4 regions of the Soonwooa sp. T0.1_25 genome follow, and region 2 is predicted to be linked to each of the others. Evidence: riboswitches for the same ligand, from Rfam matches in the RefSeq annotation. Region 2 holds a riboswitch; each other region holds the start of a gene.
The links. Region 2 has a riboswitch for S-adenosylmethionine ahead of AC23MB_RS01750 (O-acetylhomoserine aminocarboxypropyltransferase/cysteine synthase family protein). Riboswitches for the same ligand answer to the same signal wherever they lie in the genome.

Region 1 (6,157 bases), on a different contig from region 2:
AATGACATAAAAGCTTTTGAAGACGCTCAAACTTCGAAAACCTCTTTATATCCAGTAAATCCTGAAACGGCGATGAGTCCGACTTTTTCGCATATTTTCCAAGGTGGATATTCGGCAGGATATTATTCGTATAAATGGGCAGAAGTTTTGGACGCAGATGCTTTTGCGTATTTTAAAGAAACAGGAATTTTCAATCCAGAAACGGCTGCAAAATACAAAGTTCTATTATCATCCGGCGGAACCAAAGACCCAATGGAATTGTACAAAAACTTCCGTGGCAGCGAACCAAAGGTAGAAAGCCTTTTGAAAAGAGCTTTTGGGTAAACTTATAATCTCACGTCACTTCGAGTAGCGTAGCGTATCGAGAAGTCTTTGCATTAAAAACTTCTCGATACGATTTTTTCAAAATCTACTCGAAGTGACGATTCTCATAAAACTCAACAATGCAAAACGAAGCAATTAATTACATCAATTCGCACAACCTTATCGGAATAAAAGCTCGAAAGGAACGCGAAACTTTTCTTGAAATTTGGATGGTTACCGTTGATAACAAAATTTTTGCACGTTCCTGGGGATTTGCCGAAAGAAGTTGGTACAGCACTTTTCTAAATGATTCGAACGGCGAAATAAAATGCGGCAACCAAGTTTTTAAAATTAGAGCCGAAATTCCCAAAGATTTAGATCGTTTAAACGAAAGAATTAGTCAAGCGTATTTGAATAAATATAATTCGGGCGAGAATTCTTTTTTATGCAAAAGGAATTACAGAACAAAGCCATATCGAAAAAACGATGGAATTTATTTTAATCTAAAATTGATTTAATTCTTAATTCATAACTAATAATTAAAAAATGACTTGTCCTTGCTGCTCCGGAAAAACCTACGAAGAATGTTGCCAACCTTTCCACAAACGTGATAAAACTGCATCAACAGCGGAAGCTTTGATGCGTTCGCGATTTTCGGCATTTGCGATTCCGAACGCAGATTATCTTTGGGAAACGACACTTTCTTCCAAAAGAAAATTCCATGATAAAGCCGAATTGCAAGAATGGGGCGAAATAAATACTTGGACAAAACTTGAAATCATAAAAACTCCGGCGCTTAATCAAGTCGAGTTCAAAGCCTATTATACCGACCAAGATGGTAATTCACAAATTCATCATGAATTTTCGTACTTTCAACCTGTGAAAGGTCGTTGGTATTATGTTTCGGGAGAGTTTATGGATGATTAAGTTATTCCAAATTTTTCTTTTTCTTTCTCAAAACATATAAATACAAACTCTCAACTTTGGCGCGTGCCCAAGGCGTTTTGCGAAGAAATTTTAATGAAGATGACACACTAGGATTTTCACCATTAAAACAGCGAATGTTGATTTGTTTTCCCAGTTCGCCATAACCTTTGTAGTATTCGAGAAGTTCTTCCAGAATCGTGTCCAAGCGTTTTCCGTGAAGTGGATCTTTAGAAGTTTCCATTTTTTTTGAGCGAATTTAGTATTTTAATCTAATTAAATTAGAATTCAATAAAAAAGCCATCGAAAATTACTCTTGATGGCTTTTTGAAAAATATTAAAACGTCACACTTAACTTACTAAACACATATCTTCCATTCTGTCCAAACTGCGATGTAGAACGAGAATAGACAAATTGATCGTTATTAGAAGAGAAAGGCAAATTCTTGGTTGGATAGATATCAAATAGATTATTCACACCAATTGTCAAATTAAAATTCTTATTGATGTTATAACCAATCGACAAATCGGTGATTATCTTATCCGAAATTAGTTGATGTTCGTTAGGAAGTGTAATTCCATCAAAGTTGGCATCAAGAATATCGGCACCCCAAACTTTTCCGTAATAGGTATTTCTTAAGTAAAAATTAAAATCTTTCCAAGACAAATTATTTGAAAGACTCGCCTTAACTTTTGGCACAGAATCTTCCAAATAAATACGAGATTTTTCAGAGAAATAAACATTTTCTAAACCTGCATTTCGTAACAAATCCGAAGCATGAATATCACCAACTTTCTGAGTTTTGGTAAGGTTAATAGCGAAATCATTATTTAATTTGAAATCGCCTGTTCTATAATTATGACTCACGACAACATCCAAACCTTTGGTTTCGGTATCGATAGAATTTGCAAAAAACTGAGCTGCATTTACACTTGCACGGTCCAACTCATTTCTTACAGCCTGTAAGTTCGGATTAGCTTCAATCTGTTTGTCCGTCGGTCTTGAGAACTGATCTGTCAATACAATTCTGTTATCAATTTTAATGTAATAGGCGTCCGCAGTAATATTTAAATTAAGTGTCGGGATTTTGTATGCAAAACCTGCGCTCACTGATTTTGAAGTTTCCTGTTTTAAACTCGGAATCCCGAAACCTTTTGCAATTTGAGATTCGTTGCTAAAAGTTCCAACTTCTTTTAGCTCACCATTGACAAACAAAGTCGAAGTTGTGTTGTAATAAATCTGATGAATAGACGGCGCACGGAATCCTGTCGATCCTGCAAAACGGAAATTAAGCTGATCTGTAAGTTTTATTCTAGACGCCAATTTATAGTTAAAAGTCGATCCAAAATCCGAATAATTCTCATAACGCAAAGCAGCATCAACTAACAACCAATCTGTGAAATTAAATTCTGCGTCAGCGTAAGCTGCATAAGAGTTTCTGCTTTTGTCTGTTTTATTTTCATTTCTAAAACCAGCAAAAACTTGAGAACCGCCTGGCAAAGCATTTCCAAAGAAATCTGTAGGATTAACAGAAGTCAGCGTCTGAGGATTTCCGTTAACATCATAAGCCGTGTAAGAAGCCTCCTCACCAGAATTTATTTTGAAATTTTCATGACGTTGCTCGAGTCCAAAAGCAAGATTCAAACCTTTGAAAACATCAAAAGATTTATTAAATTCTAAATTAACTGTGTTTTGTAAAAATGCTAAACCTCCAGCTTTAAAAGATGACGGCGACGCAAATCGCAAACTGGTATTGCTTGTATTTTTAATGGTATAATCAAAACTATTTTGACCGAAAGTATTACTAAGATCAATATTCCAACCATCAAATTTCCCTCTGACGCCGGCAGAGAACGACACGTCTTGGATGCTTGTGTTAATTTGTGGTAAGTAACCATCAAGATACAATCCAGTAAAAGTTCTTGATTGTGATGGACGTCTGAAAAAACCTCCTGAAGAACCATTTCTTGTCGAATATCCACCGAAAGTGTAGACCTTCCAGTCATCACTTATTGGTACTTCAACATTTGCAAATATTTGATGGCTATTAAGTTTGGACTGTCCAACTTGCATGTTAAAATCTTTTCTTGTTAAACCGCGATATGCCAACTCTTGATCGGTAAAATAATTCAGTTGATCTTTTGTAAAAGAACTCGGATTTAAAACCGATTGCAACGCAGAAATACTATTAGCAGACTGGATTTTCGACTGCAAATCGCCACCGAAATAGCTAACATCTTGCGCATATTGATGTATTAAATTCACAAAATCTTGTTCACCAGCTGAACCTTTCAATTGTCCAATATTGCTAAAATAAGACGCCAAGTTCACACCATTTTCAGCAGCTCTTTTTTCGATAGCATTATAGGCATTGTAGATAGGATCACTTTCTGTACCTGCTCTTCTTGTTGGTTCACGGAATTGTGAAGACCAAGTTAAATTATAAAAACCGCCTTTGCTGCCGATTTTGTTGCCATAATTCAAGTCCACTTGAAATTGTTGTCCATCATAATTCCCCGTGTGATCGTTAGCAGTCGGTGTCAAATAACCTCCATAATTAAACTGTCCAGTCAATTTTCCAGTATCACGTTTCAATTGCAAGTTGAGCACTCCTGCAATCGCGTCCGATCCATATTGCGCTGATGCACCATCGCGAAGAACTTCGATTCTGTTAAGCGCAAAAGCTGGAATTGCATTAAGGTCTGTCCCAACAGTTCCTCTTCCTGGCGTCCCATTTACATTGATTAAAGCGGAAGTATGTCTTCGTTTTCCATTAATCAAAACTAAAGTTTGGTCTGGTCCCAAACCGCGTAACTGCGCAGGATCCAAGTGATCCGTTCCATCAGCATTGGTCTGAATAGTCGATGTAAAAGACGGCGCAATCGAATTAAGAATTTGGTTGATGTTAGTCTGTGGCAACGACTCTTGCAAACCTTTTAGGTTAAACACATCGACAGGAACAGGACTATCTGCTTTTGATCGTCCTCCACTTCTAGAGCCAACAATCACCACTTCCTCAATATGCTTAGCAGAAGTTGTATCTTTGGGTTTTGCAACTTCTTGAGCTTGAATAGAATAAACTCCTGAAAAGAAAACAACAGCTGTCGTAACAACGACTTGTTTTCCTCGATTAAAATTAATTTTAGATTTCATATTTTAAAAATTTACTTTTAAGTTTAGAGCAAAAAAAACTTCTTCCAGCCAAAGCTGAAAGAAGTTATTATAGACAGGCATCCTAAATACCCGACAAATATCGTATTTCAACTTATTTTTCCTTTTTTCAAAGGCTGAATGTAACACCTTACCATATTTTGGCAGGTTGTTAAGACATCAATGGGTCAGATCCCTCCGTCTTTCTTAATAAGTATGACAACAATTCGCAATCATGCTACAAACTTAGGCAGAATAAATTTTTTGACGAAAATTTTTTAACGTGACAAAAATCACTTCATATATAATAGATTGAAAATCTGACATTTAAAAGACTATTCAAGGCATACGAAGTACAAAAACAAAACTTTAGTTTTACGGATTTCCTTTTTATTTTCCTTTTAAACTTCACTATCTTAGCTTCATTAAATAGGCTTAAAAATGAGCAGAAATACGGATGCCAACCGAAAAGCGCACAAGAAAAAAATCGACCAAAAGAAGAGGAAAACTCAAGAATCCGAAGAAAAACGAAAAGCTAGATTAAAAGAAATTAGAGCCAGTTTTATTGAGAAGGAGAATCAACAACAAGATAGCGAATCATGAAAATTTTACATACTGCCGATTGGCATTTAGGAAAACGCCTAGACCGATTTTCACGATTGGAGGAGCAAATTTCGGTGATGAATGAAATCATCGAAATCGCTGATGAACACAAGGTTAACATGGTAATTATTGCGGGCGATTTGTTCGATAATTTCAATCCAAGTGTTGAGGCGGTTGAACTTTTTTATAAAACTTTAAAACGACTGTCAAACAACGGAAAACGTCCCGTAATCGCCATTGCAGGAAATCACGATTCTCCCAATTTGATTAATGCGCCAGATCCTTTGGCTCGCGAATGCGGCATTATTCTTATCGGACATCCTCAAGCTAAAATTCAAGAATTTGAAGTAGAAAATTTCAAAATTATAAATTCTCTAGAAGGATTTTTAGAATTAAAATTAAATCAGTTCGCATATCCAATTCGACTAATTCATACGGCCTACGCCAATGAAGTTCGGTTGAAACAGTATTTCGGTGAAGAAAAAGAAAAAGCTTTGAACGAAACTTTAGCCGAACATTGGAAAACTATTACCGACGACTTCTGTGATGAAAACGGTGTTAATATTTTGACTACGCATTTATATATGAATAAGCGTGGTACTGCACTTTTAGAAGAACCTGAAGGTGAAAAACCAATCAAAATCGGAAATGCAGATATGGTGTATTCCGATTCAATTCCCAATCAAATTCAATATACGGCCTTGGGACATTTGCACGGCTTTAGAAATATTGGAACGGAAGAAAAACCTGTTGTTTACAGTTCTTCACCGCTTTGTTATAGCTTTTCAGAGGCTGGCCAAACCAAATTTGTTTCCATTATTGATGCAAAACCCAACCAAAACATTTCTTTTGAAAAAATTGAATTAAAATCTGGACGGCAATTGGTTAGAAAAAGTTTCGATAATGTTGATGAGACAATCACTTGGTTGACACAAAACCCCAATACATTAATTGAATTGACCATCGAATCTGATTCTTTTTTGAAAGCAGAAGATCGCAAACGAATTTTTCAAAGTCATGACGGTATAATTTATTTAATTCCAAAAGTGAAAAACATCGAAAATCAAAAGACTGAAATCGCTGAAATTGACATCACAAAAGATTTAGAGCCTCTTTTCGTCGATTATTTCAAGTCGAAAAACGCTAATCAAGAACCTAATGAAGAATTAATGGATT
Region 2 (6,157 bases):
AGTAGCGCTAGAAGACGATTACTTCGTATCTAAAAAATTATATCCAAACGTAGATTTCTATTCAGGAATTATCTACAGAGCATTAGGAATTCCTACAGAAATGTTTACAGTAATGTTCGCATTAGGAAGACTTCCAGGATGGATTTCTCAATGGAAAGAAATGAGACTTCACGGTGACCCAATCGGTCGTCCAAGACAAGTATATCAAGGTGCAGGTGTAAGAGATTACGTTGCAATGACTAACAGATAAGAAGTTTTAAACTTCAATATAAAACTCCCAAAGTAATTTGGGAGTTTTTTTATGATTAAGTTTTTCATTTAAGTAAGACTTTAAGGTTTAAATCTAGAAAGCTTTGTCGTTTTACTTGATAGTTTTTGGAGAAGATGACATGTTGAGAGAAACACCTATTAATATTAAAACAATTCCGATTAAGAGATTTCTTGTAAAGTCTTCATTAAAGAACAAAACGCTGACTGCAACAGCGATAACTGGTTCTAAAGCGCCCATAATTGCGGTTGGTGTCGAACCTATTTTTTGAATCGCTAAGACCAAAGCAACGCTCGATATTAAAGTTGTTACAAATGCAAATGTCACAAAATTGAAGAATATCGAATAACTCGGAATTGTTAAACTCTCTTTTAAAACTAAAGATTTCATCAAGAAATATATTGATGTAAACAGCATTGAATAAAATGATAATTTAATTCCTGATACATTAATTTTCGCTTTATTAACGATGATGATATACAGTCCATAAAATAAGGCACTTAACAAAACGATGCCTAATCCAACAAAATTAATTTCGAGACTGTTGCCTTTTAGACAAAGCACAATAACGCCTAAGAAAGTCAACAGAAGCGAGACGATACCCATTTTAGAAAGCTTTTCACCATAAAATAAAAACATTACTAATGCTACCAAAACTGGATATACAAACAAAACGGTTGATGCAATGCCAGCGGATAAATAATCGTAACCAAGGAATAGAAACTCCGAAGATAAGGCGTAAAATAATCCTAGAATTAATAGGACTAATAATTCCCCTTTATTAATTTTCAAATTCACTTTTTTAAAAACTAAATAAACGCCAACCATTATTGCAGAAAACAAAAATCGATAAAACAATGTCACATCCATCGAAAAGTTGATTTTCTTAATAGGAAGTATAAAAATGGGAATTAATCCGTACGAAATCGCAGAAATTGCAGCTAAAATATATCCTTGAGTCTTCATTTTTGTTGTTAAAACGCTGCAAAGCTACGACTAACTGTCTACATTTAGTCTATTGTACAGCTTTTTATAATTAACCAATAATTTTATTAAACGGTTTGTTTTAACCATTGATTTTAAGGGTTTTGGATAAAATTTCCCATAAATTGATTATTGCTGATATATTTTCTTTTTATTTAAGCTTTATATAGATGATATTGCTGCTGTAGACGACTATGAAAATGTTATGCAATCATTATATTTGTGACAGACGAGTAATTTTATGAAGCTTAATATTAAAAACGAAACTGGAAGACTAAAATCTGTTGTTTTGGGGCAACCAAATTCCATTGGTGGCATACCAAGATTGGAGGAAAGTTATGATGCAAAATCCTACAATTCTATTCTGAAGAATATTTATCCTAAAGAAGTCGATATTGTTTCGGAGATGACGGCTTTCGAAGAGGTGCTTCTAAAACACAATGTCAAAGTTTATCGTCCAGAAGTTATTGAAGATTATAACCAAGTTTTTGCACGTGACGTCGCTTTTGTTATTGATGATAAAATGATTATTTCTAACATTATCGAAGATCGCGCTGATGAGCAGGAAGCTTATCGTAAAATTTTCGAAAAAGTAGCTTGGCGGAATATCATTAATTTGCCAGAAACTGCTCATATCGAAGGCGGAGACGTGATTGTTTGGGACGATTTCATTTTTATCGGGACTTGTTATAGTCAGGATTACAGAAGTTTTAAAACCGCTAGAACTAACGAATATGCCATCGAAATTCTAAAAGAATATTTTCCAAAAAAACGTATCCTCGATTTTGAATTAAAGAAAAACGATACCGAACCTTATAAAGGAATTTTACATTTGGATTGTACATTTAATCCGATTGGGAAGGATAAATGCATTATTTACAAAGATGGTTTTGTAGACGAAAGCGATTATCAATTAATTGTTGATATTTTTGGAGAAGAAAACTGTTTCCATGTTGATGATCAGGAGATGTTTGAGATGGTTCCTAATGTATTTTCAATTTCGCCAGAAGTGGTTGTTTCGGATAAAACTTTTACAAGAATGAACAATCATCTTCGTGATGTTTGGGGAATTACGGTGGAAGAAATCCCGTACAGAGAAATCTCTAAAATGGGCGGTTTGTTGCGTTGTTCTACTATGCCTTTGGTGAGAGAATAAAAATTTTTCTTGCAGATTCAAAAATTAGTTAATACTTTTGTTTTGTAATTCTGAAATAAGAATTACACTTATCCAGAAAGATGGAGGGAATTGACCCGATGAAATCTTGGCAACCTGCAAATGTAAGGTGCCGCATTCAACCTCAAGATTTGAGGAAAGATAAGTCAGAGACACTTTTTGAAAAGTATTATTAAAAATATTCAAAAAACTCTTTCGACTTGTCGGAAGAGTTTTTATTTTTCCGGCAATTGCTCGACATCTTGGATAAGTTTTTAGTTGATTAACGATTTAAAATTTATACAAAATGAGCAATTTAAAATTCGAAACTTTACAAGTGCACGCAGGACAAACCGTTGACAGAGATACAAACAGTCGCGCAGTTCCTCTTTATCAAACAACTTCTTATACTTTTAATGATGCGCAACATGCTGCGGATCTTTTCGGTCTCAAAGCTTTCGGAAATATCTACACCCGATTAATGAATCCCACAACTGACGTTTTCGAAAAAAGAATTGCAGCTTTGTATGGAGGCGTTGGCGCTTTGGCGGTTTCTTCTGGACAGGCAGCACAGTTTATTGCGATTACTAATATTTTGCAAAATGGTGATAATTTTGTGACATCACCATATTTGTATGGAGGAAGTCATAACCAATTCAAAGTGAGTTTTGCAAAATTTGGGATTGAAGCCCGTTTTGCAAAAGACGACAATCCTGAAGATTTTGAAGCTTTAATTGATGAAAATACCAAAGCTTTGTATGTCGAGACCATCGGAAATCCGACGCTGAATGTAGCTGATTTCGAAGCCATTGCAGCTGTCGCTGGAAAGCATAAAATTCCGTTGATTGTTGATAATACTTTTGGAGCTGGTGGATATTTGTTTAACCCATTTGAGCATGGAGCAAGTATCATTGTTGAGTCGGCGACCAAATGGATCGGCGGTCATGGTACAAGTGTTGGCGGCGTTATTGTAGATTCTGGAAAGTTTGATTGGGCAAATGGGAAATTCCCGTTGTTGTCTCAACCATCGGCTGGTTATCATGATTTGGTGTTTACAGATGTTTTTGGTGTCAATTCAGATTTTGGGAATATTGCATTTATCATTAAAGCTAGAGTAGAAGGTCTTAGAGATTTTGGTCCTGCGATTTCGCCGTTTAATTCTCATCAGTTGTTGTTAGGTTTAGAAACTTTATCACTTCGTTTAGAAAGAACAGTTTCTAACGCACAAAAGTTAGCAGAGTTTTTAGAAAATCATCCAAATGTCGAAAAAGTAATTTATCCAGGACTTGAAAGTTTCACTGATAAGGAAAATGCAAAAAAATATCTAAAACGAGGTTTTGGAGGTGTTCTTAATTTTGAAATAAAAGGAGGAAAAGATTCTGCGGTTCAATTTATTAATTCATTAAAATTGGCGAGTCATCTTGCAAACGTAGGTGATGCTAAAACATTGGTTATCAATCCATCATCAACAACGCACGAGCAGTTGAGTGATGCCGAACAAAAAGCAGCGGGTATCACGCCAGGACAAATCCGAGTAAGTGTTGGTATTGAACATATCGACGATATTATTGCGGATTTTGAACAAGCATTTTAACGATTCTGAAAACAAAATTATAATTTTAAAAGTTCCGTAGTTATTCTGCGGAACTTTGCTATTTTTGTGACTTAACTAAAAATTATGCAGACAACGAATACAGTTTTGATGATTGAGCCGATAGCTTTCGGTTATAATGCCCAAACGGCGGAGAATAATTATTTTCAGGTAGAGCAAAAAGGTGCTGAAGTTCAGGAGAAAGCTTTAGCGGAGTTTAATGCTTTTGTTGAAAAACTTAGAAGTAAAGGTATTAACGTAATCACTATTAAAGATACTTTGGAGCCGCATACGCCAGATTCTATTTTTCCGAATAATTGGGTGAGTTTTGCAGAAGACGGAACAGTTGTACTTTATCCAATGTTTGCTCCAAATAGAAGAGTAGAACGTCGTCAAGATATTTTAGATCAAGTTAAAGCTAAAGGTTTTAATATCAGTAAAATAGATGATCTTAGCGGAAGCGAACAAGATGAAAAATTCTTGGAAGGCACCGGAAGTATGATTTTCGATCATGATAACAAAATTGCTTATGGTTCTGTTTCTTTAAGATTGGATGAAAAGTTGTTCCGTGAGTTTTGTGCTAAATACAATTATACGCCAGTTGTTTTTCATTCGTTCCAAAGTTATGATAATGAGCGACTTCCTATTTATCATACTAATGTGATGATGTGCGTTGCGGATCGTTTTGCAGTAATCTGTTTAGAATGTATTGATGACGAGGACGAAAGACAAAATGTGGTGAACAGCCTCGCAGATTCTGGAAAAGAAATTGTTGAAATCACCGAAGCGCAAATGCAACAGTTTGCTGGTAATATGCTGCAAGTTAGAAATGATGAAGGAAAAACTTATCTTGTGATGAGTCAGTCGGCTTATAAGTCTTTGATTGATAGTCAAATAAATCAAATTGAAAAGTATTCCGAAATTATATATTCGGATCTTGAAACCATTGAAACCAATGGCGGCGGAAGCGCTCGTTGTATGTTGGCTGAGGTTTTCTTACCGAAGGATTAGTTTCTATGGATGACAAACTCCCTAGCCCTGATGGAAGCGACATCCTTTGGCGTTGGAGTGAGGCGGCGGAGCGTAGCGGAGCCGTCCGAGCGACAATGCTAAAGATATAGCGGACAGCAGGATTAGCTCCTAATAAAAAAAAACTTCAGTACAGGCTGAAGTTTTTTTGTTGAAAAGTTTAATTATAATTTAGATTAACGTGTTCTGGATTTGATATCGCCAGCAGCACTGTCGATGTCTCTTACTTTTTTAACTTTTTGATTTCCGAAATTATATGTAACACTCGCTGTTAAGCCTCTTCGGAAAGAGTTATTAGACAGATAATTGAAATTTCCGTCAGCTTGTTCATCTTTAATTTTTACAATATTGGTTCTTAACACATCGTTGACATTAACCGCGAACGTCCAATTGTTCCAAAGTTTTTTGATGCTTAAATCTAAACTAGCAAGGCTCTGCAACTGTCCAAAGTCGATTTGTTGTTTATCTACATAAAAGAAGTTGACGCCTGCAAACCAGGTTTTTGCTTTGTCCAAACGGATTGTGTTGTTGGTTTGAATTAATAAACTGGTTGATTTTTTTGTATTTGTATACGTGTCAAAAATTTCGCCAGTTGTTGGATCTGTGTTCAAAGTTCCGTTATTAATATTATGTTGAAAACCGATATTGAAATTGGTTGTTAAATACTGGTTAAAGAAATTTTTCTGCATTCCCAACATCGCTGACATTTCTTGTTTGTCGCCATAATTGCTGCGAATGTAAGCCAATTGTCTGTACGTATTTCCGTCACGGACAACATCTCTTTGTAACGGAACCATCGTAATAACATCTTTAAAATACGAGTGGTTAAGAATCAAGAAATATGAATTTTTAAACATATACGTCAACTCCTGATTATATATCGAAGACGCTTTTACAAATGGATTATTTTGCGTGTAATTGTCTTGTGTAATGATGTTTCGTACGGGATTCAATTCCCAAAAACTTGGTCTTCTCATTCGGCTAGAGAATGCATACGAAATATTATTCTTATCATTAATCGCATAATTCAGATTTAAATATGGCAAAATATTGTTGTAGTTTTTCTCAACAAGTGCCATGTCTGGTCGTTCTGCTGGCGGATTATCCGAAGTCCCGATGCTGTTAGTGATTT
Region 3 (6,157 bases), on a different contig from region 2:
AAGACACAAAGCAGCGGAATTTCCTTTTATTAAACCTAAAAAATCGCAAGTCATCTTTGCCGAAGCAAACATTCTGCTTTTTTCGACTTCAAAAAGCTTTGGAATTCCTGTCGAACCAGAACTTTTTATGCTTGTTGTGGGCTTATCGGAAAGGCATTCTTGAAAAAATTCAAAAACTTTTGTTTCAAAGTCATTTTTAGGCTTCACTATATCTAGCTGAATATCAGAACAGTCGATTAACATTGATTTTTTTATGAAATTATTTTGTATAAAATTATGAAATTTTTTGCAAAATATTTTGGAAGTTAGAAAAAAAGGCGTACATTTGCATCACAATAAACGACAGACCCATGGTGTAACGGTAGCACTCCGGTTTTTGGTACCGTCTGTTGGGGTTCGAATCCCTGTGGGTCTACATTGCAAAACAAGCAATCAATTGATATTCAGTTGGTTGCTTTTTTATTTTTCCTATTTTTAGCCTTTAGGACAAGGCTTGGGGCAAGGATAATAAAAATAATTAATCATTAGATTGATTAGCAGGATTTTGATTTAACAAGGATTTCATTGCTAAACAAAATCATATTGTTTAAATCAGTTACAAGTTTTATAAATGATTTTGACAAGTAAAATAATTATCTCTTAAATTCACTCTAAATTATGTAACTTCTGACCATCATTGGGATATTGCTATTATGCTCTACCAATATTTACGGATAATTTGAATCAATTGCAAAAGGTTTTTAAAACTTTACAAAAGACAAAAAAGTATTCATAATTAATTGCAATTCAATTACATAAAGCAAATCCTGCGACTTATCTAATGTATTTACTATAGAATCTAAAAAGGCTTATTAAGCATATCAAATCACTTTCAGTTGAAGAATTTTTTCCAAAAAATTGACTTGAAATCAAATTGAAAATGCCCCCACCCGCTGAAAAAAATTGGTTTTCCTTTTGCCTGTGAGGGGGCGTAGTTTATGTATATACTATTTGGTCTCGGATTTATTAGAATTTTTTAACTTTTCTCTCAACTCACCCACCATACACGTTGAGTACAATTCAATTTTTTCCGAACTAATCTTTTTATAGACTTCAATCTTATTAAAACTTAGTAACTTAACACCTGATACATTTCCTGTATTAAAAGAATTTACATATTCAAACAAGAATACCGCAAAAAGGCTGTCGTTCTCAAGCCTTGACCAATCTCTACCATATTCATCTTTATAAGTTTGTAAATCTTTATTTTGTACACTAAAAAACACAGGTACACCTTTAACATTTGCATCAAATAATTCATCAAATTTATCTTCATCTACAAAGACAAAATTTATCATATCAAATTTTCCGAAAAAATTGAAGAAAAAGAAGTCACCATAATAGTAAACTTTGAATAATTCTTTGCTATAGTCAAAATTATTTTGGCTTTGCCTTTCTTTGTTTTCAGCTTTTTCTTCACTCAAAAAATCATTTGAGAGAAAATGTTTTTTGAAAAAATAGCCAAAAGATAGCATATAAGCGACTATCGTAAAAACCAACTTAATCTTATCTCTTCTCGTGGTTTCTCCAAACTCTTCGTCTAATCCATATACCGAATATATGCTTAATAATACCAAGGAAAGTAGAACTAAGCCCACAATAGCTAATGGAATCTTTTTAATTTTATTAGGATACACCATCAAAGCCAGTTCAATACCAACTGTTACTGCAATTAAAGTAGATACAAATTCAGCCCAAATTGATAACGAAGTACCAAAATCATTTTTTTGTAATAAAACCGCAGTTACTATATCAATTATTCTGGACAAAAACATTCCAGCAAATAAAGCTGGAATAAAGAGAATATATCTGATGAGCCTCATTATTCAGTTTTCTTTCTTATCATAAATCCTGTTACAAATCCAAAAAATAGAGTTTCAAGAAGAAAGTGAGCTAAAATAAACCATCCAATGAATTTCAAAATATTCAAAAAGGAAAATTCAAAATCGTCAAACATTGAATAAGCAAAATAGAATGGAACAGCAAACATCAATAGTTTCAGTAGTAACATAATGGCTTTCCCTGTTGTTGAATAAGAACCAATTCCATACAAGTCTAATACAGTATTAATTTTGTAGGGGGTTTGTTTTCCGATAAACATAATAGTTGAGTTTTTATTTCATCAGCCCACAAAATGAAGTTTGTTAAATAGAAAAAGCGTGTGGGTTCAAACATCGTTGTAAGAGGCTCGGCAAAGCCCACAGCAAACAAGTCCTACTAACACACGCCCAGAGGGGCGGTGCATGAGACTTGTTATTCTTGCTGTTAAAATTTTGCCGATTTCTTACAGAATAACAGAGTTCAACGCTCCTATAAAGAATTTATATTAATTTTTTAATTCACTCAATTTCAATTTTCACAAATTTAAAATTTTCTTTCTTTTTATGTCCATATATTTACAGTTTACAATTAAATGCTTTAATCAATCTTTGGTCAATTGTATGATTATTGTAGTTATTTAATAATAGTAAGTTTCGTTTCTGTCATTACTAATCTTCCTTTGAATAAAGAGACTTTGCCTTTCATAAAAACCTTTTTGTTTTCAATTCCCCCAATAGGTGACATGTCAAATCTTTTTTTAAAGATTCGGTCAAAGCAAACTAAATAAAGTTGTTGGAAATATTCTCCTGTAAGTCCTATTTGGAATTCTTTATTATAGAGTCTTATCAACTCATCGTCATCCTCATAATAAAGTCTAAAAAATAAAAACCTGAGGAGATTATTCTGATTGACGTAAACCTCTCCATCTTTTGAAAATCCTGAATTGTCACTTTCATTTTGAGACTTCTTCATTTCATTTAATATATCATTAAAATATTCTTGAAGTAGTTTTTCCATTATAGTTTTTGTTTGATGTTAATTCAATTAAAAATTATTGAGGTTTAATTTTAAGGTTTCTACTTCGCTTTTTAAATCCTCAATTTCTCTTTCTAAATTCAAAACTTTGTCATTTATTTCATCATTGTTAAATGAACTGTCAAAGCTTTGATTTGACCAAACATCTTTTTTTACATTAATGTTCTTTTTGATTGAGTTAATTTCTTTTTGTTGTTTATAAATGATAAAAGTTAAAAAGACTGTAAAGGTTAAAAGTAACAGGGTTAAAATTTTGTTGATTGTTTTCATGTTGAATTAATTAATAGTTATGAGTTATTTTACTTAACAAAGCTTGGCTAAATTAAATTTATAAGGAAAACATTATTTATGGTTTTCTTTATTTTTTATTATTTAATTTTGATTCTAGTGTCTGTTTCCTCTGATTGTTCTAACATAACTGTTTCGTCTGTATAAATAATTAATATTCTGTTTTGCTTAAATTGTTTCATTAATTCTTTTCCAATAATTAATACCTCATCTTTAAAAATATTTTCATCTAAAGGAAATTTAGGATAATTAATAAAATCAATTTTAAGGTGTGGCTCTTTTTGGTTATTCAAAACAATTACTGTTTTTGACACAGAAGCACTTAAATAAATATCTTTTTCTTTTGAAAGCTGTTTTTGTAATTCTGATAGTGATTCAATAACTAAATTTTCATCAATCTGTTTTTGAGTATAGCCATACTCCAAACCAATAAAAATACTTGCTTGCAATGTTTTGATTTTTGTTTCTTTAATTTTCATTTGTAGGCTCGGAGGTTTTCAAGTTATTTTATAACATAACAATACTTTATTGATAGAGAATTTTTAAAATCTTTATCTGAATGGTATTCAATTGAATAATTATGGAAATGTTTACTGAAAATGAAGGAAAACAACATATTTTTATTATTTGGGTTAAATAATCACATCGTTTTAGCACCTTCGCCTGTTGTGGTCAAGCAGGTTGCTCAGTCTTTATAGACTAGTCTTGATGATAATGTAAAAGTAAAGATTATTTTTTTCTTGACAAAATATTAAAATAAAAATGCAAAATACTGTTAATCAATATTTTGCATTATTATTTTCAGCTAATTTTATAAAATCGGCAACATTAGGGAATAATAGGAGTAAATTTTTATTAAGTATTACTAATATAAATATTATAATAATTTAATTACCAATTGTCTATTACTATAATATCTTTTAATATATCTTTTTTTATTGTTGTTACCTCACTTAATAATTGTTCTACCTCTTCCTTTAATAAATGGATATTTTGTTTAGTGGTTACTAAAGAATCGTGAATGCTCCAAATAGGCATGTTTTTATGGTTTTTGTTAATTCTTAAAGCAACATAATCTAATAAGCAGTACGATTCAATATGACTTAACAATTTATCAAAATTTACACATTCATCTTTTATAAATTTCATTATCTTACTTATACTTGGGTAAATTGTTCTAAATTGTTTTGCTTCCTTTGTTGTTGTTCTCGGACTGCTGAAAAAGACTTCCATCATTACAGATTTTGCGTAATCTCTTTTGGTTTCAAAAGATTCTTTAATTCTTGGTTGCTCAAAATCAATTTTCCTTCTTTTTTTTAATTTGCTTCTTGGTTCGATGTAATTGATTTTCATTTTATAAGTTTTTCCTTCTTCATCATTTTGAATTTCTAAATGATTAGAAAAATTTGTATAAAAATCTTCTGTTAAAATAATTTCTACGAATCCTATTATTTCGTCTCTATCCACATCTAAATTACATAGTTCCTCAAATTTCTTTTTAGATATTAATTTTGATGCTCCGATTTGTTTAACCAATTTGTAATCTTTCTTTAAAAAAGCCTTTAGAAAAACCGCAAAAAAGAACGGTTGAGAAGCTCTAATATCAACTGCACTTAATCTATCTTCTTTGTAGTACAAACATTTTCTTAACTCTTTGTTTGTTCTGGTTAAATTAGTATGTAAGCGATTATCAGAATTGGGATTAATAGAATATTTCCAGTCTTTTTTATTATACTCTGATATTAATTGCATTCCCGATTGATATTTGGCGTAATTTAGCTCTTTGTAGGGCTTAATTATCTCAAAAGCTAACATTATATCTATTGTTAAATTATCATCAAAATACCGAACTAAATGAGGTCTCTTTTTGAGATGAAATTCTTTCTTGTCACTTATTGAATTAGCGTTATCATTTAGTTTTTTATTTTTTTCTTTTTCGAATTTTTTCAATAAAGATTTATCTGTAATTATATATTCAATAATATCATCAAATAAATACTTTTCTGTTAATCTGTATTGGTTGCTTGTTCCTTTATCCGTAGAATAATTAAAGGCTTTTTCAATAATTTTACTATCGATAAAAAAATCTAAATACTTTGTATATTTCGAGAAAATTCCTTTTAGTTTTTCAGAATTTAAGCTAACTAAATAATTTTCTTTTTCAGTATTTCTGTAATGACTTGGTAAGCTAATGAATAGACTTAAAAAATAAACGGCAATATCTAATTTGATATGAGGTTTATTATATTCGTTCAATTCTAAAATAAACCCTTCCAAATCTTTTAGAAGGGTTTTTTGAATGAGGACTGTTTTATTCTCCATAACTCATTCTTTTTTGACCGTTAATATACTCCTGAACCTCGCAGTTTCTGTATAATACTCTTCTCCCAACTTTGTGAGAAGGTATTTCTCCACTTCTACTACGATTGTTTAAAGTTCCTTTTGAGATTTTCAGTCTCTTGCAAACTTCTTCTCGTGTCAAATACTCTGAATCTGATTCAGATTTTTTAAATAAATCTGAAAATCTTTCTAATTCACTTGAAACTGCATTTTTTACAATTTCTGCTAAACTTTCAGGTGTTACCTGTACTAATTTTAATGTTTCCATAACGTAATTTTATTTGATTAATAATGGAACAATTAAAATGTGGATTTTGAGGATGGAAAAATTTTTGGTGATTGTTAATTAAAAAAAAAATAACCCTCTGTAATCTTTATGATTAGAGGGTTTTTGAATAATTTTAATATTTTTTCAGAAAAAAAAGTTGCTGTTTTTGTGGATTTTAATAAAAAATATCTTTTAAAGAATCAATTTCAGTTTTATATTTTGGTTTTCTATTGACATCTTTTTTTGCATTACTTTTCATTTTTCTAATGTCTTTAAAGCTCTTATCAATACTTTCAAATTTGAACCTTTCCGCCCACCAATTATCATATTTTGTATTGTTTTGTTTTATACTTTCAATGAAGAATT
Region 4 (6,157 bases), on a different contig from region 2:
TGTGTGTATTTAGGAAAATATTACTCTTGGAGTTTATGTTTCTTAGCCGCAGCAATTGTTATGATTATTGGTTTGATTACCTATTTCGTAATCAGAAAAACCATTGATCCAATTGGAAATTCTCCTTTAGAAAAAGATACCAAACCTGTTAGAACTCGTAAAGAATTGATGGTTATTGTTGGGGCAATTATCATGTTACCAATCATTTATTTCTTAATTCACAGCAGCAATTTCACAGACTATTTCATGTATGGGATTGGTACTATCGCCCTTATCTATTTAGGTTACGAAATTTCAAAACTAGATAATAGTTATCGTAAAAAAGTAATAGCAGCGTTCATTTTCATTGTTATGTATTTAATTTTCAATGCAATATATGAACAAAGTGGTGGCTCATTATCTTTGTTTGCAAAAGATAACTTAAGTACTGATTTATTATTTTTCAATATTGACCCGAATATTATCAATAATAGTTCTAACTCATTTTTCATCATTATTTTCAGCCCATTAGTTGGGTTACTTTGGGTTTGGTTAGCCAAGAAAAAACTAGAACCTAACACCATAATCAAATTCGGAATTGGATTTTTGTTCCTTGCAGCAGGATTCTTTTTATTCTATTCATTAAGATTTTTTGCAAATGATGACGGAAAATCATCACTCAATTTATTTACATTCACATGGTTGGTTATTACATTTGGAGAACTATGTTTAGGACCAATTGGGATGTCAATCATTACGAAACTTTCTCCTAAAAAACTATTTGGGATGATGATGGGAATGTGGTTTTTGGCAAGTGCATTTGGACAGTTTTTTGCAGGGAAAATTGGAGCAGAAATGTCTGAAGCCAACACAGGAGGAACGTTAATGTCAAAACTTCTTGCATATACAGAAGGCTACAAGATGCTAGGATTCTATGCGCTAATTGCCGGTGTGGTATTAATTTTGATATCTCCTATTGTTAAAAAATTAATGCAAGAAGTAAGATAAGTTGTCGAGCTTCTTCATAAAATAGCATTTATGATGAAGATTTTTTTTACACTATTTTTCATGTTGTCGTCTTATTTTTCTTTTGCACAAGTGCATTGGATAACGATTAACGAAGCGCTCGAAGCGCAAAAGAAAGTACCAAAAAAAATCTTCATTGCTTTTACAGATGACCACTGTGACCCTTGTCAAAAGATGGAAAAATTCGCTTTTGACAATCCTGTTATCGCAAAAATGATTGCAGACAAATTCTATGCAGTTAAGTTTTTTGCAGATAGCAAAGAGAAAGTCAACTTTCGAGGCCGCGATTTCGAATATAAGGACAACGCCACGATGCATTCTTTCGCGAAGTATATGAACATCTCGACGGTCCCGACCATCGTATTTTTGGATGAACATGCCGCTCCAATTACGAGTCTCATGGGTGCACTTTCCGCAAAAGATGTTGAACCTTACTTTTCGATGATTAGTACGCAGGACTACAAAAACATCACAAGTCGTCAACAGTGGGACGATTATCAACGAAAATTCAAATCAAAAATAAAAGATTAAACTTCAGCATTCCTGAAGTTTTTCTTTTTTTAGGAGCAAGAAAAACTCATGGTACTTAGAAAAGTGACTCCCGCTGTACGCTTTATCTTTGCGATGTGGCGTTCGGACGGCTCCGCTAGCGCTCCGCCGCCTCGCGCCACCCCACAAAGGATGCCGCTTCCATCTGGGCTAGAATAGAAACTTTGTCATCCCATTTCATTTTTTAATCCCTGCAAAAAAGCTTAAATTGCCAATTAATTTTTCGTAAAAACTTTGCATCTAGACACGCCCATAGAATTTATAAAAGGTATCGGACCAGAACGCGCCAAACTTATCAAAAATGTTTTGGGCATTCAGAATTTGGAAGATTTCATCAACTTCTACCCTATTCGTTATATCGACAAATCAAAAATCTATAGCGTTTCAGAACTTAATCCAAGTTTAGAACTTGATATTCAGTTAAGAGGAAAAATCACAGACATCCAAGAAGTCGTTTCACAAAAAGGAACACGACTAAGCGCAAAATTCCGTGACCAAACAGGAACAATAGATCTAGTATGGTTCCGATACAGCAAATGGATGAAAGAAAGCATCCCAGTCAATAAAGACTTATTCATCTTTGGAAAAATACAAGCTTTTAACAATAGCTTTTCCATGCCACATCCCGAAATAGAAACAGACGAAGCAAAAGCCATCTCGGGCACATTACTTCCGGTCTATCCAAGCAGCGAAAAACTCACCAAAAGAGGCATTAACAATAAGTTGTTTCAGAATGTTATCTATGAAATTCTTAAAAATCTTCCACAATTAATCGATGAAAATCTCCCTCAAAATTTAATAAAAGCCTTAAAACTTTTGGGAAGATTAGATGCGTTTTACAATATACATTTTCCGCAAAATCCACAGTTGGCACAAGAAGCTGACCGTAGAATAAAATTCGAGGAAGCTTTCTTTTTTCAGTTAGGTTTTGGTTTAAAAAAGCTACATCAACACACCAAATCTATCGGAAATCCTTTCCCTATTGTTGGCGATTATTTTAATAATTTCTACAATAACAATTTACCATTTGATTTGACGGGCGCGCAAAAACGCGTTCTGAAAGAAATCCGAACCGACATGAAGCGGTCCACGCAAATGAATCGCTTGTTGCAAGGCGATGTTGGATCGGGCAAAACGATGGTTGCGCTTTTGACCATGTTAATTGCCATGGATAATAACTTCCAAAGTTGTATGATGGCACCAACGGAAATTTTGGCGCAACAACATTTTAATTCTATTCAAGATTTATTAAAAGACACCAATGTTAGCGTCAAATTACTGACAGGATCTACCAAAACTTCCGAACGAAAAATTATTCACAAAGAATTATTATCTGGCGAACTTTCCATTTTGATTGGGACGCACGCCGTATTGGAAGACATCGTACAATTCAAAAATTTAGGATTGGTGATAATCGATGAGCAACATCGCTTTGGCGTGGCACAGCGTGCTAAGCTTTGGGCAAAGAATAAAATCCCACCGCATATTTTGGTGATGACAGCAACGCCAATACCAAGAACCTTGGCCATGAGTTTTTATTCTGACCTCGATGTGTCGGTTATCGACGAAATGCCAGTTGGGCGAAAACCAATCGTTACCGCGCATCGTCGCGAGAAAGACCGCGCTTATGTTTATAATTTCTGTCACGAAGAATTAAAGAAAGGTCGCCAAGTTTATTTCGTTTATCCATTAATCGAAGAATCCGAAACTTTGGACTACAAAAACTTACAAGATGGTTTTGACCACATACTTAATCATTTCAAAAGTTACAATATTGCGATGCTTCACGGACGAATGAAACCCGACGAAAAAGACCAAGCGATGCAATATTTTGCTTCGGGAAATGCACAAATTATGGTTGCAACAACTGTTATCGAAGTAGGCGTTAATGTCCCAAATGCGTCAGTTATGGTGATTGAAAGCGCTGAAAGATTTGGACTTTCTCAACTTCATCAGCTTCGCGGACGCGTTGGTCGTGGTGCCGAACAGAGTTATTGTATCTTAATGACGTCTGACAAACTTTCTGCAGAAAGTCGCAAACGCATCAAAACGATGTGCGAAACCAACGACGGTTTCAAAATCTCCGAAGTTGACATGGAACTTCGTGGTCCGGGCGATATTTTGGGAACCCAACAAAGTGGTGTTGTCGACTTTAAAAAGTTAAACCTCATGACGGATTCGCAAATTATAAAATTGGCGAAACTCGCTGTAGAACAACTTTTAGAGAAAGATGCACTTCTTGTCCATCCCAATCATCAAAGCATGAAAAACTTCTACATTAGACAATATAAAGGCAAAAACAAATGGTCTAAGATTTCGTAACGATTTGGTACTTTAAGTTTTTACACCTATTTTTGTCACACTTTTATCACGAACCTCAGCAGAGGTAGCAACCTGCAAAACAAGCAAGGTGCTAAAACGATAAGCCAATTTTTGGAAAAAATGTTGAACTATCTTCTGCTGACTTCGCCAAATAACGACGTATGACAACAGAACATAAACCTCGCGAAAGCTTTATCAGCTTGATTCCTTTTTTAGTATTTGTCCTAAGTTTTTTAGGAGCAGGAATTTATCTTAATGACTTTTATGCCTTGCCCTCTCCTATTGCCATGGCACTAGGAATTATCACTGCTTTTCTAATCATCAAACTTCCATTTAAAACAAAAATGGACGAATTTCTGAAAGGTTTGGGTGATAAAAATGTGTTAACTATGTGCGTTATTTATCTTTTGGCAGGCGCGTTTTCTACCGTTTCTAAAGCGTCGGGAAGCGTTGATGCTATCGTAAATTTAGGTTTAGAATATATTCCTGTTAATTATATTGCGCTTGGTATTTTTATATTGGCTTCGTTTTTATCTTTGGCGTCCGGTACTTCGGTTGGTAGCATTGTAGCACTTGGTCCCATCGCTATCGAATTGGCAACAAAAAGTGGCGCCGATGTTAACCTCATCGCAGCGTCACTATTGACAGGCGCAATGTTTGGAGATAATCTTTCGGTGATTTCTGACACGACAATTGCTGCTGCACAATCTTTGGGAAGTAAAATGTCTGATAAATTCCGAACTAATCTTTGGATTGCAGCGCCAGCATTTTTAATAACGATTTTTATTCTACTTTTTAATAATTCGGAAGTTACCCAAATACAGGATTTATCTAGACAAAGCGGCAGTTTTTATCTTTTAATTCCGTACATTTTGGTTATAGGTTTGGCATTTGCAGGCGTTGATGTTTTTTTCGTTTTATTAATTGGTGTTGTCGTGTCAGGAATTATCGGTCTATCAAATAACAGTATGGACTTGTTAAGTTTTGCAAAGGAAAGTTATAATGGTTTTACTTCCATGACTGAGATATTCCTTTTATCCTTATTAACAGGCGGTTTAGCTGCAATTATCGAATATGCGGGTGGTATACGATTTCTTTTAAATAAAATTTTAAAATCGATAAAATCGAGATTTTCTGCAATGTTGGGAATGGGCGTTTTGGTAAGCCTTGTTGATGCTTGTATTGCAAATAATACGATTGCGATTTTGATAACGGGAAAAGTTGCAAAACCAATTTCCGAGCATTATGAGTTTGAACCTCGAAAAATGGCTTCGGTATTGGACATTTTCTCATGTATTATCCAAGGTATTATTCCGTACGGTGCGCAGGTATTAATCTTGGTGAGCTTTGGAAAAAATAAGATTGACTACATCCAACTTATTAGCCAATCTTATTATATTTGGTTGCTTTTGATTTGCGTTTTAGTATTTATTTTCTTGAATAGAAATCAAACTTATAAATTAAATTCCATTAAATAATCGTCCATTACATAACCACTTCCAATATCGAAAACTGCTTCGCCGTAGACTTTGTAGTTTTGAGATTCGTAAAATTGACGCGCAACATTATTTTTATTCACTGTTAAAATAATACGATTATCTCCCACGGATTGGGTATGTTTTTTAACGAGATTAAGACCAAATTTTCCAGCGCCTTTTCCTTTAGCTTCTGGCACAAGATAAATGCGATGCAACTTGGTTGTGTTAGGTTCTAAATGATGTTCGAAACCAACAAATCCCAAAGGCGTTTCATCATCAAATATTAAAAAATAATGATAATTAGGATTTTGAAAATGTTCTAAAATTGCATGTTCAGAATACATCATATCGAGCATATATTCTAACTGCTCTTTTGATAAAATCTTTGAGTAAGTGTCTTCCCAAGAAATTCTGGCAAGCTTCTGTATCAACTCGATATCGAATTGCGTTGCAGGTTTAGTTGTAATCATATTTAAAATAAAAAATGGGCCAAAGCCCACTTAATTATATATTTTTCATTTCAGCTTTGATCCTGTCTTGTAGACCTTCCGAAGCTTTTGTTAAGGGTAATCTCAAAGTATTTTTAATAATTCCCATTTCAGCAAGAATAGTTTTAACACCGCAAGGATTTCCTTCTGCAAAAATTAGTCTTGTGATGTCCACCAACTTGTTATGGATGTCGTAGGCTTCTTTAACTTTACCATCGAAAGCTAGTTGTACCATCGTCGAAAACTCTTTTGGATAAGCTTGTCCAATTACCGAGATCACGCCATTACCACCAGCCAATGTTACTGGAAGCGTAT

Region 1: it holds a riboswitch for S-adenosylmethionine, as region 2 does, so the genes downstream of both, AC23MB_RS11125 (TonB-dependent receptor plug domain-containing protein) here and AC23MB_RS01750 (O-acetylhomoserine aminocarboxypropyltransferase/cysteine synthase family protein) in region 2, are expected to answer to the same signal.
Region 3: it holds a riboswitch for S-adenosylmethionine, as region 2 does, so the genes downstream of both, AC23MB_RS08795 (hypothetical protein) here and AC23MB_RS01750 (O-acetylhomoserine aminocarboxypropyltransferase/cysteine synthase family protein) in region 2, are expected to answer to the same signal.
Region 4: it holds a riboswitch for S-adenosylmethionine, as region 2 does, so the genes downstream of both, AC23MB_RS08405 (Na+/H+ antiporter NhaC family protein) here and AC23MB_RS01750 (O-acetylhomoserine aminocarboxypropyltransferase/cysteine synthase family protein) in region 2, are expected to answer to the same signal.

The regions. Positions count from the first base shown of each region.
Region 1 is NZ_JBYFBZ010000009.1:9,340-15,496, reverse strand. It holds gene AC23MB_RS11145 (M3 family metallopeptidase) at 1-324, shown strand, start outside; gene AC23MB_RS11140 (DUF2255 family protein) at 444-821, shown strand; gene AC23MB_RS11135 (YchJ family protein) at 850-1,230, shown strand; gene AC23MB_RS11130 (VF530 family protein) at 1,232-1,471, opposite strand; gene AC23MB_RS11125 (TonB-dependent receptor plug domain-containing protein) at 1,565-4,381, opposite strand; SAM riboswitch class I at 4,491-4,595, opposite strand; gene AC23MB_RS11120 (hypothetical protein) at 4,820-4,981, shown strand; gene AC23MB_RS11115 (metallophosphoesterase family protein) at 4,978-6,157, shown strand, end outside.
Region 2 is NZ_JBYFBZ010000001.1:367,671-373,827, forward strand. It holds gene AC23MB_RS01735 (citrate synthase) at 1-250, shown strand, start outside; gene AC23MB_RS01740 (DMT family transporter) at 362-1,234, opposite strand; gene AC23MB_RS01745 (dimethylarginine dimethylaminohydrolase family protein) at 1,494-2,408, shown strand; SAM riboswitch class I at 2,474-2,574, shown strand; gene AC23MB_RS01750 (O-acetylhomoserine aminocarboxypropyltransferase/cysteine synthase family protein) at 2,713-3,999, shown strand; gene ctlX (citrulline utilization hydrolase CtlX) at 4,084-5,007, shown strand; gene AC23MB_RS01760 (TonB-dependent receptor domain-containing protein) at 5,202-6,157, opposite strand, start outside.
Region 3 is NZ_JBYFBZ010000005.1:117,793-123,949, reverse strand. It holds gene AC23MB_RS08825 (AMP-binding protein) at 1-243, opposite strand, end outside; tRNA gene AC23MB_RS08820 (tRNA-Gln) at 345-415, shown strand; gene AC23MB_RS08815 (hypothetical protein) at 987-1,862, opposite strand; gene AC23MB_RS08810 (hypothetical protein) at 1,862-2,140, opposite strand; gene AC23MB_RS08805 (hypothetical protein) at 2,494-2,877, opposite strand; gene AC23MB_RS08800 (hypothetical protein) at 2,905-3,165, opposite strand; gene AC23MB_RS08795 (hypothetical protein) at 3,264-3,662, opposite strand; SAM-I-IV-variant riboswitch at 3,790-3,900, opposite strand; gene AC23MB_RS08790 (hypothetical protein) at 4,075-5,505, opposite strand; gene AC23MB_RS08785 (helix-turn-helix domain-containing protein) at 5,495-5,791, opposite strand; gene AC23MB_RS08780 (hypothetical protein) at 5,967-6,157, opposite strand, start outside.
Region 4 is NZ_JBYFBZ010000005.1:31,741-37,897, reverse strand. It holds gene AC23MB_RS08420 (peptide MFS transporter) at 1-987, shown strand, start outside; gene AC23MB_RS08415 (thioredoxin family protein) at 1,018-1,536, shown strand; gene recG (ATP-dependent DNA helicase RecG) at 1,789-3,876, shown strand; SAM-I-IV-variant riboswitch at 3,915-4,007, shown strand; gene AC23MB_RS08405 (Na+/H+ antiporter NhaC family protein) at 4,038-5,354, shown strand; gene AC23MB_RS08400 (GNAT family N-acetyltransferase) at 5,330-5,824, opposite strand; gene dapA (4-hydroxy-tetrahydrodipicolinate synthase) at 5,859-6,157, opposite strand, start outside.